2 linked regions of the Verrucomicrobium spinosum DSM 4136 = JCM 18804 genome follow. The protein of the gene in region 1 interacts with the protein of each later gene in a pairwise test. Links are inferred from orthologs where the notes say so. Each region holds a gene or a part of one and is shown on either strand. Other genes may lie near its edges.

What was found.
Region 2: the proteins of dprA (region 1) and recA interact in binary tests that used the Bacillus subtilis proteins (3 or more experiments, as listed by UniProt). The link is inferred for Verrucomicrobium spinosum DSM 4136 = JCM 18804 from one-to-one orthologs.

The regions. Positions count from the first base shown.
Region 1 is NZ_ABIZ01000001.1:5,574,802-5,578,891, forward strand. What follows is about bases 1,317-4,090. They hold dprA (DNA-processing protein DprA), read right to left. Parts: upstream 3,369-4,090; coding sequence 2,265-3,368; downstream 1,317-2,264. Other genes in these bases: lnt (apolipoprotein N-acyltransferase), read left to right, coding at 1,317-2,252; aroB (3-dehydroquinate synthase), read right to left, coding at 3,606-4,090. Also shown: VSP_RS22760 (hypothetical protein), read left to right, coding at 1-369; more of lnt, read left to right, coding at 501-1,316. UniProt on the Bacillus subtilis protein: Protein that helps load RecA onto ssDNA during transformation. Binds cooperatively to circular ssDNA, is able to bridge different segments of DNA. Favors the loading of RecA onto SsbA- or SsbB-coated ssDNA and formation of RecA-DNA filaments.
Region 2 is NZ_ABIZ01000001.1:8,012,970-8,022,738, reverse strand. Bases 2,820-5,702 are described here. They hold recA (recombinase RecA), read left to right. Parts: upstream 2,820-3,640; coding sequence 3,641-4,765; downstream 4,766-5,702. Other genes in these bases: VSP_RS32305 (dienelactone hydrolase family protein), read right to left, coding at 5,243-5,702; VSP_RS32315 (type II secretion system F family protein), read left to right, coding at 2,820-3,518. Outside these bases: VSP_RS32325 (outer membrane protein assembly factor BamB family protein), read left to right, coding at 1-1,247; bifunctional diaminohydroxyphosphoribosylaminopyrimidine deaminase/5-amino-6-(5-phosphoribosylamino)uracil reductase RibD, read right to left, coding at 1,363-2,427; more of VSP_RS32315, read left to right, coding at 2,520-2,819; more of VSP_RS32305, read right to left, coding at 5,703-6,394; VSP_RS32300 (phenylacetate--CoA ligase family protein), read left to right, coding at 6,854-8,194; VSP_RS42850 (leucine-rich repeat domain-containing protein), read left to right, coding at 8,879-9,769. UniProt on the Bacillus subtilis protein: Multifunctional protein involved in homologous recombination, DNA repair and competence.

The sequences.
Region 1 (4,090 bases):
CATGGGCCCCCTCGTGGCAGTGAACGCCGCTTTCTGGAGGCCACCCGCAGTTTGGAGGCTGCCAGCCATACCCTGAAATCGGACGTGGAATCCCGCCAATCCCCCCGTAAGCTACAGGGTACCTTCTACTCGCTGAGGAATGCGATGGATCAAGTCTCCCAGTCCAGCCAGGACGTGCGCCTGACGGAGCGGACCCGGAGCCTGCTCTGGCAAACCCGCACCCTGGTGAAACAGGTGGAGGACCAGAAAGGTTACCTCTTTGCCCGTGCTGAAGACAGGGACCGTCATGATCACGACCATGACCATGATTACGACAAGGGCCGGCCCCGGGGTCCTGGTGGGATTCTGAAGAAGCTCTTCGGGAACTGATCTACCCTCCTTGCTTTCAGCGTGAGTCACTGGCGTGGCTCACGCTTTTTTTGGGGCAGCTCCCTGACCAGCCCACACCTGCCATATCCGCCACTTGCACGAATCTCCCGTTTGCATGAAGGGAATGCCCCATGCGGCTCACCCGTTATCTCCTTGCCCTTGCGGGCGGATTTGCCCTCACTTTTGCCTACCCTCGCTGGAACATCGGCCTGCTTGCCTGGCTCTGGATCTTCCCCGTTCTTTACGCTCTCTGGAGCAACCGGCTCTTCAGTCTGGAGAAAAAGAAGTCCAGAGTGCGACACGGATTCAAGGTCGGCTACACGGCGGGACTCGCCTTCTTCGTGCCCAATCTCGCCTGGATACGGCATTCCTCCCGGGTGATCCATGGAGCCGTCGGCAACGAGTGGATGGGCTGGGGCCCCGAACTGATGGGCATGGGAGCGGTGCTCGGGTTGAGTTTTTACCTGTCTCTCTATTGGGGCCTGTGGGGAGCGTTCGCCGCATCCATCGCCCGCCCTCGCATCAGCGCGGACGGATTGCCGACCGCCGGAGATTCAGGAAAACTTTTCAGCGTCTCTCTGGAATCTCTGCGGTCTGCGTTCCTCACGGGTGCCATGTGGGTGGCCTGCGAGTGGCTTCGCGGCATTGTCATGACCGGATTTGGCTGGAATGGTCTTGGAGTCGCCCTCCACTCTAACATTGCCATGATCCAAAGCGCGGATCTGGTGGGGGTCACCGGCCTGTCCTTTCTCCCGGTGTTTGTCGCCGCCATCGGGTACAACACCGTGCTGCGTTTTCGGCAGGAAGTCCGCACCTCCCGCGTCCGTCCCCATGCGGACTTCTTCCTCGCCATCTGCCTCTTGCTCGCCAACTTCGGTTACGGTGTGTATCAGCTCTCCCGCCCCTCAGGAGAGTCAGTGCGCCTCAATCTCCTGATGGTGCAGCTCAACCTGCCCCAGGGTGAAAAGTTCCTGGCAAGGGGTACGGGTGAAGGGGTCGAGGAAATCTACCACGGACTGGCACGGCTCACCGAGCTCTTCGTGACCCGTCCTTCGGACAACAAACCCGATCTCGTGATCTGGCCGGAAAGCGCCCTCCCCTACCGCTTCCATGATCCCAATCACATTCCCTTCCTCAACGACGTGCTCGGCATGGGAGACTTCTCCCTGCTGACGGGGACGGACATCGAGCTCCCCAATGAGGCAATGTACACCGGAGCCGCTCTCATGAAAGGGACCTTCGACAACCACCAGCTTTATCAGAAGATCCATCTCGTTCCGTTCGGCGAGTACCTGCCGCTCCGGGAGATCCCTCTGGTGCGTGCCGCATTGGGGAACGTGCTCCCGGGCGATTTTCAGCCGGGCACTTCCACCGAGCCTCTCCTGCTTGATCGTCCTGAAGGCGTCCAGTTGATCCCGCTGGTCTGCTTTGAAGACACTGTGGGTCGGCTTGCCCGAAAGTTCGTCCGCGAAGCCCCCCAACTCATCGTCAACCTGACCAACGACGGCTGGTTCCTTCAGAGTGAAGAAAACGAGGTTCACCTCGCCAACGCCATCTTCCGCTGCATCGAACTGCGTCGTCCCATGGCCCGGGCGTGCAACACGGGAGTGACATGTTTGATCGACGCCCAAGGTCGCATCCCCAAAGGTGCCAAGTTGATGGACCGCAAAGGCAGCGTCTTCACCAAGGGAGTTCTGGATCAACAGGTCAAGATTGAGAAGAAACCGGAACTCACGTTCTACGCCCGCTTCGGCGATCTGTTCTCCATCGTCATGCTCAGCCTCTGTGGACTCACCATCGCAGGGAAACTCATCTTCTCTCGCAAGAAGAAGACCGCCCCATCTCAAACGGGTGAAGCAGCTTCAGGAGTCAACATGCGATAAAGAACCAAGAACCTATACCAGCCTCACATAGAACTTCCCGGGCAACGGTTTCACCACGCGTTTGATCTCCAGTTTCATGAGGGTGGCCGACACCAGTGAACCGGAGAGGGGGCTGCACCGTTCAGCGATTTCATTGATGTGAGCCTCTCCTGATCCGATGGCTTCGAACACGGTTGCCTCGTCTGGAGCAAGCGTGACGCCCGGCTGCACACTTTCCATCTTGGGCGCTTGCGGCTCAGTCGGGAAGAGTGTCATCAAGTCGTCCAGCACATCTCCGCCATCCAGGATGAGCTTGGCCCCCTGTTGGATGAGCCGGTTGCAGCCTTGCGATGACGGCCTGTCGATGTTGCCTGGCACCGCATAGACCGTCCGCCCCTGTTCCACGGCTTGTTGCGCCGTGATGAGAGATCCGCTTCGGCCCGGAGCCTCCACCACCACAATCCCGCAGCTCCATCCGCTCACAATCCGGTTGCGCATGGGAAACGTCTGCTTGTCCGGCGGACAATCCACCGGGAATTCACTGATCACGGCCCCGTTTTCAGCGATCTTCTCTGCCAGGGCTTTGTTTTCTGGCGGGTACAGTTTGCCGTGACCTGAGCCGATGACCGCAATCGTCCGCCCCTTGCTGGCCAGCGCCCCCTCGTGGGCCGCAGTGTCGATGCCTCGCGCCAGACCGCTGATCACACTGTAGCCGGCATACGCAAGCTGGAAGCCCAGCTTCTTGGCCGTGCTCAAGCCATACTGGGTGGCATGCCGTGAACCCACGATGCCGATCCCATGCTGATCCCGCGGGAGCAGCGTTCCCTTCACGTAAAGCACCAACGGCGGATCATAAATCTGTTTCAACAGCTTGGGATAGCTCGCGTCCTCCTGCGTCAGGATGGTGAGCTCTTCCTCCTCGATTCTCCGCAGTTCCCGGCTCAGATCCACCCGATCTTCCCACCCTGCCACCACTTGGGCCAGCTCTTCCCCAAAGCCCTCCACCCGCTTGATATCCGACGCCAGAGCCGACAAGGCCTCCACCGGCCCACCAAACCACTCCACCAAGCGCCGCACCCGAACGGGACCGATTTTGGGAAGAAGGTTGAGAACGAGGTAGGCTTCGGTACGGGTCATGGGAGGACAAAGTGGCAATGGTCAGCGCGAAGAAAAACAACTACTCATTTGTACAGTTGTCTTCACGAGTGTCAACTCCCACCATGTCGCGCTACTTCCTGCAGCGAGGTCTGCATCTCATGCCCGTGCCCTAGCAGCAAAGGGTCCCTCGATCACGGCGCTTGATCCCCAGCGCCCCAGCGTCTTGGACTGTTGCCAGAAAGTCTGCACCAATAATCGAGGCTGCCTGAAAACGCTCTAAAACCGCAGCCCTTTGATCGCAGTGATGATGTGCGCTTCGGTCACTTCCTTGCTCACGTAGGCATCGCCCAGCGCCCGCAGCAAGACAAAGCGAATGCTTCCTTCGCTGAACTTCTTGTCGTGTTTCATGTAGTCCAGGATGGTCTCGGTGGTCATCCCTTCCGGAAGCCGGGTAGGCAGGTTGAAGAGCTTCACCATGTTGGCGATCTTCGCGCGACCAACAGGCGGCAGTCCGGCAAGCTGAGCGGACAATGACGCTGCCGCAATCATGCCGAGGCTGATGGCCTCCCCGTGCAGTAGCTGACCATAGCCTGCGCTGGCCTCAATGGCATGGCCAATGGTATGGCCGAAATTGAGCAAGGCCCGCTCCCCCTTCGTTTCATGTTCATCCGCTTCCACAATGCGGGCCTTGATTGCCACATTGCGGTGAATCAAAGCGGCAAGATCGCCTTTGCCCTCTGCCACTTCGGCGATGGCTTCAA
Region 2 (9,769 bases), 2.4 Mb from region 1 along the record:
TGGCGGCGGTGAACCTTTGCGCCGTTGCCATTCACCCCGTCAGGGCCAGTGGCACGGAGGAGTGGCCCCGCTTTCGCGGACCCGATGGCAATGGCCGATGGAATCCGGCAGGACGCCCTGCGGATCTGGCGGAGTCTGAGCCGCGTCTGCTCTGGAAGGCTCCTTTGGGCGGCGGCTACGGCGGCGTGACCGTGGCCCAGGGCAAGGTGTATGTGATGGACCGCCAGTCGGGCTCCGGAAAGGCGGAGGTGGAGAGGGTCCTGTGCTTTGACGCAGCCAACGGCAAGCTGCACTGGGAGCACTCCTACCCGACGAGCTACGACTCCATGGACTACGGCAACGGTCCGCGTGCCTCAGTGACAGTGCATGAAGGGCGTGCCTATACTCTTGGCGCCCGGGGCGTGGCGGTGTGTCTGGATGCGATCACCGGCAAGGTGCACTGGCAGGTGGATCTGGTGAAGGACCACGGTGGCGTCATCCCCACCTGGGGTTTCGCAGCCTCCCCCTTCCTCTGGAGGGACACCGTGCTGCTGCACTGCGGAGCGCAACCGGGTGGCAGCGTCGTGGCTCTGGACCTGGCCAGCGGGCGCGAGCGCTGGCGCGGTGGCAGTGATCCCGCCGGCTACTGCACCCCCGTCGTGATCCAGTCGCCCACCGGTCCCCAGCTCATCCAGTGGGGCCCCAAGCACATCACCAGCATGAACCCGGACTCGGGCGTGGAGCACTGGCGCTTTCCCTATGAAATCACCTATGGCGTCTCTATTGCCCAGCCCCTGTATCATGAGGGGTTGCTCTTCGTGTCCGGCTACTGGCACGGCTCCCGCGCCCTGCGTCTGGGGGAGAAGGACGTCAAGGAGGTGAACCTTGCCTGGAGCGAGGAAAAAAACCTGTGCGGCCTCATGAGCCAGCCCCTGTACAAGGACGGGTACGTGTACCTCCTCACCAAGGCGGAGGGTGTCGTCTGTTTCCGTCTTCAGGACGGCAGGGTGCAGTGGAAAGACGGCCATCAGTTGACGCCCAAAGACCGCAACCCCCAGATCAGCCTCGTCTGGCTGGATGAAAAGCAGAATCTCGCCTGCGGCCTCAATGCCAGCGGCGAGCTCTTCTACGCCCGCTTCACTCCGGAGAAGATGGAGGAGCTCGCCCGTCATCAGATCATTGGCAAGACCTGGGCGCATCCAGCGTTCGCCGGGAACCGCGTGTTCGCCAGGAGCGACTCTGAATTGCGGGCGTGGCAGGTTTGGTAGGGAGGCGAGGTTATTGGTTCGTGTGGAGGGTTATATCATGAACCTGGTGGAGCGGCCAGCAGGAGGCTGTTGGGGTGACCTCTCGCATGCTGCACGGAATCAGGGGCTGGCCACATCAACCCGCCCTCTCCGCCACTTGCCGGACAACCAACCCCCGCACGCACACATCGCTCCCCAACACCTCCACGCGTGCCTTCTCCAGCTCCACGGATTTCGCTCCCAGGGCAAAATCAAGCCCGCCCACCGCCATGGTGCCGCCGCCGCAGATTCTGGGGGCAATGTACCAGCACACCTCATCCACCGCCCCAGCGGCAAAGGCCTGGCCTAGAAGGTTGCCGCCGCTCTCCAGCAGCAAGCTGGTGATTCCCCGGGCGGCCAGTTCCTGGAGGATCTCAGGGAAACAACGTTCCCCCTCCAGCACGAGGGTTCGCTCCTTGAACTCGTCATTGAACAGGTTCGCGCCCCTGGGCAAATCCCCTCCGCGGGTCACCACCACGCGCCAGGGCTGGATCTTCCCCTCCGGTACGGCATCGCCGCGCAACGTGAGCCGCGGGTTGTCACGGCGGAGCGTCTCCGCGCCGATGAGGATGGCGTCACTCTGCACCCGCAACTGCATGGCATGAGCGCGTGAGACCTCGCTGGTGATCCACTGGGATTCCCCCGGAGGGCGGGTGAGGCGGCCATCCAGGCTTTGCCCCGCCTTGGCCACCACATAGGGCAGGCCGGTCGTGATCCATTTGGCAAAGGGGCGCAGTACCTCCTCGCACTCCTCACGCAGGACGCCGCTCAACACCGCGATGCCCGCCTCCTGGAGCAGACGGTCGGCCGCCCCGGCATGCCCCGGATTGGGATCCGTGGCTCCATAGACGACGCGGCTCACCCCGGCCTTCGCCAGCGCCACCGTGCATGCGCCAGTGCGACCGTGGGTGGAGCAGGGTTCGAGGGTGACATAGGCCGTCGCCCCGCGAATCTCCGCCCCGTGACCGTTCGCTTCTGCGTTCCGTAGAGCCTCCACCTCCGCGTGTGGCTGGCCCACCCGATGGTGCCAGCCCTGTCCGATGAGGCGGCCCTCATTCACCAGGACCGCGCCTACGGCGGGGTTGGGCGAGGTGAGACCAATACCACGCCGGGCCTCGGCCAGGGCCAGGCGCATCCACTTTTCGTCTTCTGGGAGCTGCATGTGAGGAACCTCCTCCGCTCTACCACACAAAGATGCCCTTTCACCGGAAAACCTTTGTGTTGCGCCCCCGGCCTGTGTTTTGATGCGCGTGCATGACGACCAAGCAGCGCGCCCAGCTTTACCATGAATTTGCCAAGCTGTTGGGGGCGGGCATGCATCTGGACCGCTCCGTGGATTTGCTGCTGGAGCAGGGGCCCCCGGCTTCCATGCGTTCCTACCTGAACGGCATCAAACAAGGGCTGGCCGAACGGCTCAGCTTCACAGAATCCGTGGCCCGGCACAACGCCGGCATTGTCACACCCCTGGAGATCAGCCTGCTGGATGCTGGGGAGAAAGGCGGCCGCCTCGAGGCCTCCTGCGAGCACCTCGCGCACTACTTCGAGCTTCGCCAAAAGAGCCGGGACAAGGCCATCGGGGCCCTCATTTACCCCGTGCTTCTGCTGCATGTGGGCGCTCTCTTCCCGGATTTCACCCGCATGTGGAATGGCGGCGGCTTGCAGGACTACCTGCTCCAGACCGGCGGTCGCTTGCTGATGATCTGGGCGGCGCTAGCCGTGTTGGGGGCCTGCTGGTGGTTCGTGCTCAAGATGGCCGCCCAGTCCCCTGGGGTGGACCGCTTGCTGGGCAGCATTCCGCTGGTGGGCGGCGCACGTCGCCACTGGGCGCTCGCCCGGTTCTGTCAGGTGTTCGAGACGGGGCTGCTGGCGGCTTTGCGCATCTCAGAAATCCTGCGGATGGCGGGTAAAGCCTCCCAGAGCGCCGTGCTGGAGGGGGCAGGCTTCAAGGCCGCCCAGAGTGTGGAGGACGGTCAGGCCCTGGCACCAGCGCTGAAAGCTACCGGAGCGCTTCCCAAATCCTTGGGGAGCGCCGTGGATACCGCGGAACAGACAGGAACACTGGACATCGAGATGGGTCGCTGGGCTCGCGCCGAGGCCGAGCTCGCCTCCCGCGCCCAAGATCGGGCCGCCGAGTGGCTGCCCCGCATTTTTTACGTCTTGGTGTTGCTTTACATCGCTTGGCGGGTGATCAGCATGGCCCTCAGCTACATGGGCCCGCATGGCATGATTCAGCAGATGCTGGACGGCATCTAAGCCTCCTGCACTGGGGCAGTGACCTCCAGTGCAGAAACATTTCTCAAAATAGGAGTTGCAACTCCTGTTCAATCGAACATTATCGCTCTCAACTGTTCACCAAACTCTAATACCGACACCGTATGGCCCGCGCACCCAAAGAAACGTCCTCTGAACCCGTCTCCAACAAGATTGCAGACGCCCGGGCCAAGAATCTGGAGATGGCGATCCAGCAGATTCACAAGGATTATGGTGAAGGTTCCATCCTGCGGATGGGCGAGGAGAATCGCACGGAAATCTCCATCATTCCTACTGGCAACCTCCTTATTGACCAAGCTCTTGGCATAGGCGGCTTTCCCCGCGGTCGTGTGGTCGAAGTGTACGGCCCGGAATCTTCCGGTAAAACCACGCTGACCCTCACGGTCATCGCCCAGGCTCAGAAAACCGGCGGTCTGGCCGCCTTCATCGACGTGGAGCATGCTCTTGATCCCAACTACGCCCGGAAACTGGGAGTGAAGATGGAAGAGCTCCTCGTCTCCCAGCCCAGCAGCGGTGAAGAAGCCCTGCGCATCTGTGAGACGCTGGTGCGCTCCAACGCCCTTGATGTGATCGTCATCGACTCCGTGGCCGCCCTCGTCACCCGCCAGGAACTGGAAGGGGAGATCGGCGACGCCACCGTGGGGGCCCAAGCCCGCCTTATGAGCGCGGCCCTACGGAAGCTCACCGCCATCATCTCCAAAGCCCGCACTTGCTGCATCTTCACCAACCAGATCCGTGAGAAGGTGGGCGTCATGTTCGGCAACCCCGAGACGACCCCTGGTGGCAAGGCCCTTAAGTTCTACTCCAGCGTCCGCATCGACATCCGCCGTATTGGAGCCATCAAGAGCTCGGACGGCACCACCACCGGGAACCGCACCAAGGTCAAGGTGGTGAAAAACAAGCTCGCGCCTCCGTACACTGAGGCCGAGTTTGACATCATGTACAACGAAGGCATCAGCGGCGTGGGTTCGCTGCTCGACCTCGCCCTCGAGTACGACATCCTTCAGAAGCGCGGATCGTGGATCAGCTACAAGGGCACTCAACTCGCCCAAGGGCGCGACGCTTGCAAAGAGGCCCTCAAGGCCGACACCGCCCTTTATGCGGACGTCGAAGAGCAGGTCAAAGCCCGCCTCGCTGAGAAACTCGCCAACAGCGGTAGCAAAAGCAGCCGCAGCAACGGCGCGGGCCTGCCCAGCGCCGCCATCAGCGACGACGAAGCCGGAGAATAATTCACCGGGGAAGGACAGCAGGGCAATGCCAGGCTGGCTCGCACCCCTCTGCGTCGGTTCCACGATCTCGGCAGCGGACAGATCCTGTCCGCTGGAGGGAAGTCCGTCGGCGCATTATTTATCTCGGGGAGACTGGGGCCATTTTTGTTCCTCGGTTACTGACACACCCCCTGAAACTAAAGAAGCCGGACGGACCGAGTGGCCCCGTCCGGCTTCTTCTCTTGTCGGGCATGGTCGAGAAGTCGTCCGACCGTCTTCGTCGGTCCGGGGCGCATGTCCCATGACCGTGGCGCTGCCTTGCCTTCGGGACTGAACTGGGCGCGGGAGGCTCAGGGCGTGCCGTCGGTGGCAGAGGGGCTGAGTTGAACGCATGTCCTTGCTACGATGGTGCCGATCGCGACCATCCACCCAGTGCGCTTGGAAGCCCTCCACAGTGGGTGGCAATGTCACAATGGAATGTTTTTGTCCAAACAGGGTCTAAGAACCTCCCGCCACCTTCCCTTCCCTCTGGAACGACTGCCAGTCTTTGGCAAACGCTTCATTCACCAACCAAGATGCGGTTGCCTTCTCGCCGGAGTAGGTCTGAAACGGGGCGGTCTTGAGCGTCTGATACCCACCTGTAGCCGGATCCCAGTTCTTCCCCAGGTTGCCGGATTCCACGGCGGGCACGGTCAGTTTGATCGGTCCTTTTCCCGGATCACTATCTGTGGGTACCCGGGCGGCGAAAGTATGGCGGAGGAAGGAGAAGACGAGGGGCCAGGTCTTCCCGCCGGGGCCGTGACCCGTCTTGGGCTCCACGGTAGAGGTCCAGAGGGCGGCGTGTTTCTTGCGCATGACTTCCACCACGGTCAGGTTTTCCTCCTTGGAAGGGCGGGCGAGGAAGGGATCGTCTTCGCCAAAGATCACAAGCCCAGGCACTTGAGCCGCTCCGGGCTGGTACACCTGGAAGGTCGTGCCGGGTCGCATGGACACCCAGGCCCAGACGCGGCTGCTCTCGGTGGCGGTGAAAATGGCAGAGAAGCCGGTGCCGTTGGAGTGACCGTAGAGGAAGAGCGGCGCGTTCGCCAGCTCAGGGTGTCCCGACTTTTGGCCGAATTCCTTGAGCCGGTCGTAAAGCAGACTGCGGGGCCAGAAGCCACGCTGCATGGGATTGCCCACGAACTTGAACAGTGCGAGGTTTAGCTCTGTAGCCAGCTTGCGCAGTTCCGGATGTTTGAAGAGGTTTTCTCCACTGCCGTGACCGGACATGACCACGATGCCCTTTGCGGTTTTCACGCCGGCGGGGATCCATAGGTCAAACTTCACGTCCTCCTTCTTCCCCTCGCCCTTGGCTGCCACCGCCTGCCGCCACTCTTCATCGGTGAGCCGCCAGTCCCAGTTGCGGGACACCGCCTGCTGCGGGGAGGGCGTGCCCCACTTGGCCTCATCCAGCACACCGTCCCAGGTTTTCTGTTCCTTGGGCTGCGTGTTGGCCCGCACCCAGCCGAGGCTGTGACACTCCGGGAGCTGCACGGTCTCGGTGAGCTCTACATCGGAGGCGTGGACCGCAGACGCAATCCCCGCTGTCAGGGCGAGCAGGGAGAGGCTGCGGATGGCAGCATGAAGAGGCGGCAGGAACGAAGGGCGCATGAGCGTGGATAGAGACAGGGAACGAGGCGAGACCGGATAGTAATGGGCCAGAGTGCGGGTCTTATCATCACGTCTGCGCTTTTCTCCATGGCACCGACAGTGGCAGGGTGGGCTTAAGTGGACGTGATGCCTCGAACTAGGGGGGGCGGTCAGCGAAATGTTGAGGGAGGAAAGTGGGAAGCCTAGCTGAGGTCGCCCGCCCGGTTGGAGACTCCCATGGGTGACAGGTTCTGCGGAATGTCCTCCTACAGGTCCTGCTCAGGTCTTCTGTCAGGAGTCTTCAAGTCTTACGTCTCCTGCGAAGCGGCCCTTGATTTTTTCGGGGCCGCTACGAAATGCGAAACGCGGTGTCTAAGGGTCCTGTCCGGATGCCGCTGTGAGTTGATCCCGATTGCACGTATCCCTCTGTCTCCCAAGACCACAACCCGGTCCGGGAACTCCAAAATATCTCCCATCGCCATGAGGTTTCACCCCCCTAGAGAATCCTTTCTGTGGCTTAAGGCCTTGTGGAATCACTGGCGGAATGGCCGTTTCACCCGCTCGCAACTGGAGGCGGCGCAGCTGCGCAAATTCCGCAAACTTGCGGCTTGGGCGCAAGCGCGATCCCCATACTACCGTCGCCTTATGAAAGAGCGGCAGATCGACCCCGCCACGTGTGTGCCGACGGACTTCCCTTTGCTGACCAAGCGGGAGGTGAATGAGCATTTTGACGAAATCGTCACGGACCGCCAGATCAGCCGTCAGCGCATCGCCGATTTCCTCGCCCGTTCGGCGGATCCGGCGGAGTTGATGGATGGCAAATATCACGTGCTGCACACGTCTGGCACCTCTGGCACCATCGGTTACTTTGTTTACTCCAAGGCCGACTGGATTCGCGGTGCCAGCCAGGTGGCGCGGGCTTCACGCTTGCGGTGGCGGAAGCGCGTGGCATTTGTCGCAGCCACCCAGGGCCACTTTGCCGGCGTGAGTCTCATGCTGACTGGCAACCAGGGGTCCAACAGCTTCTTCCACGACGTGCGGACCTTCGATGTCGGCCAGCCGCTGGGCAAGATCGTGGAGGAGCTCAACCGCTTCCAGCCGGAGGTGTTGAGCGGCTACGCAGCCATCCTGAAGATGCTGGCCGAGGCCCAGGAGCGCGGCGAGTTGCGCATCCAGCCAACGGAACTGGGCAACGGCGGCGAACCGCTGCTGCCGGATGTGAAGGCGTATCTGGAGCGGGTCTTCGGCGTGCCCGTGCTCAATGGCTACGCCTCCAGCGAGCATCTCTACATGGCCATGTCACTGCGCGGGGTGGAAGGCATGCACCTGCTGGAGGACGACCTCATCTTTGAACTGGGTGACGACTACACCGCAGTGACGAATTTGTTCAACGAGACCATGCCCCTCATCCGGTACCGCATGGACGACGTGCTGGTGCCCGACCGCGAGGCCGCTCCCAGCCGGTACCCCTATACCCGCGTACGGGAGGTGGTGGGCCGGCAAGAGAACGCCCTTGTCTTTACGAACGTGCACGGGCAGGAGGATTTCATTCATCCGATTGTTGTGGCAGAACTGGTTGTGCCGGGCCTAAACGCCTGGCAGGTGGTGCTGGAGGACAAGACCTCCTTCCGCTTTCGCGCCCGCCTGGAGAACGGCCTCGGAGTAGAGGAAAGAACTTCCACCCACGAAGCCGTCCATCGCACCCTGCGCGGGCTGCTGGAGGGCAAGGAGATGTCCAACGTGAGATTCCAGGTGGAGGAGGTGGATGATCTGGCGGTAGATCCACGCTCTGGAAAGTTCCGTCTGGTGGTGAAGGAGTGATGGAATTAGGAATTAGGAATTGTCTGGCCCGTTGTCTCATGAACCCGGAGGGTTCGCCATGAATAGCCATGGGTCGGCCGAGCGAAGCGAGGACTACCCATGGTTGGTTGGGGGTCGAATTCTACCGCGGAGCGGTAGGCCCATAGCGACCAGAGAATCTGCTGGGTGCATCTCGGGAATGACGTCAGGGGTCTGGCCACACGATGGGCTTACCGCTCCGCGGTAGCATCTGAATGGAAGCTTTCCACGGGTAGCCCTCGCTACACTCGGTCGACCCGTGGCTACGCATGGTGAACCCTCCGGGTTCGAGTTCCCAAGCCCGGTTGCGATGATGCGCCTCGTGCTGCTGCCAGTGTGAACTTCCCACCCGGGAATGTCACAAGGTATGTTATGGGTGGGAACCAAGGTGTGTAAAACTTGGCTCTCCCAATATTCTCCACGCCGCCCATGGGAATCGTCGGCCTCATTTTCCGCACCCCAATTTTTAAAAAAATCGGGAACCTAATGCAAAAAATCTTGCCAATTCCGGCAAAGAGTGTATAGATGAACACCCGTCTTCAAAAAAGAAGCACCCCAAAAGAAACAACAGACAAATACACCCCGCTTCTTTTAGGCGGCGCGGTCATGCGGTTTACACCAACAAGGTGTCTGCATGCCGCCGTGAAAACCACACCCCTAAAAACCATGCATACTCATGCCCTCATCCAAAACGAAACACTGTCCTTCGAGCTGCTGGCTGCCAAGCTGGCCGAAGATCAGGCGTGTCTCGCCGCGGGAGGTCGGGTCGGGGACAGTGGTATGATCGCGCCCCGTCTGGGCGGATCGGAGGACAAACGAACGCAGCTGGCCCATCGTCTGGCCCGCCATCTCTTCCCTTGTGAAGACAAGGACCGGACGTTCGCATACATCCAGTATGGCCGCCTGCTGGCAAAGCTCCGCCAGGCCTGGCTGGAGCAGCGCGAGATCGAGGAGCCAACGCATGTGGAGGACAATCCGTACCGCATCGCCCGGCTCCCGGGACATCGTGCCCAGTTTGAAGCCCTTCTGCAGGCGCCGTTCTCGGACGGCATCCTGCATCCTACACCCATGCCGGTGGATATCGCCCCGTTGGAAGATTTGAAACCCGTGTTCCAGCATCTGGAGTCCGGCACAGGCGCTCCTGAATCCCTGCCCCGCATGGAGTTCACGCGTGGTGCTCTCGACTGCGAGGGCCGCATGGACATGTGCAAGCAGGTCGTGGCCGACCGCCACATCGGCACCCTGGTGGATTCCGTGCAACACAATGTCAACGTCCAGCACTTCCTCCTCGGCAATAACATCGTGGGGGATGCGGGTGCCGCTCAGGTTGCCCGGTTGGTGAGCAATCCCCAGACAGGTGCGTCCCTCCAGACCCTTTATCTGGCCGGGAATTGCATCGGCACCAGCGGCTCGGCTGCGCTCGCGGACGCGTTGCGGGACAATCGCACTGTGAAATCCCTGTGGTTGAAGCGCAATCCGCTTCATCTTGAAGGGGTGCAGCATCTTGCCTCCATGCTGGAGACCAATGCCTCCCTGGAGACGCTGGATCTGGCAAAT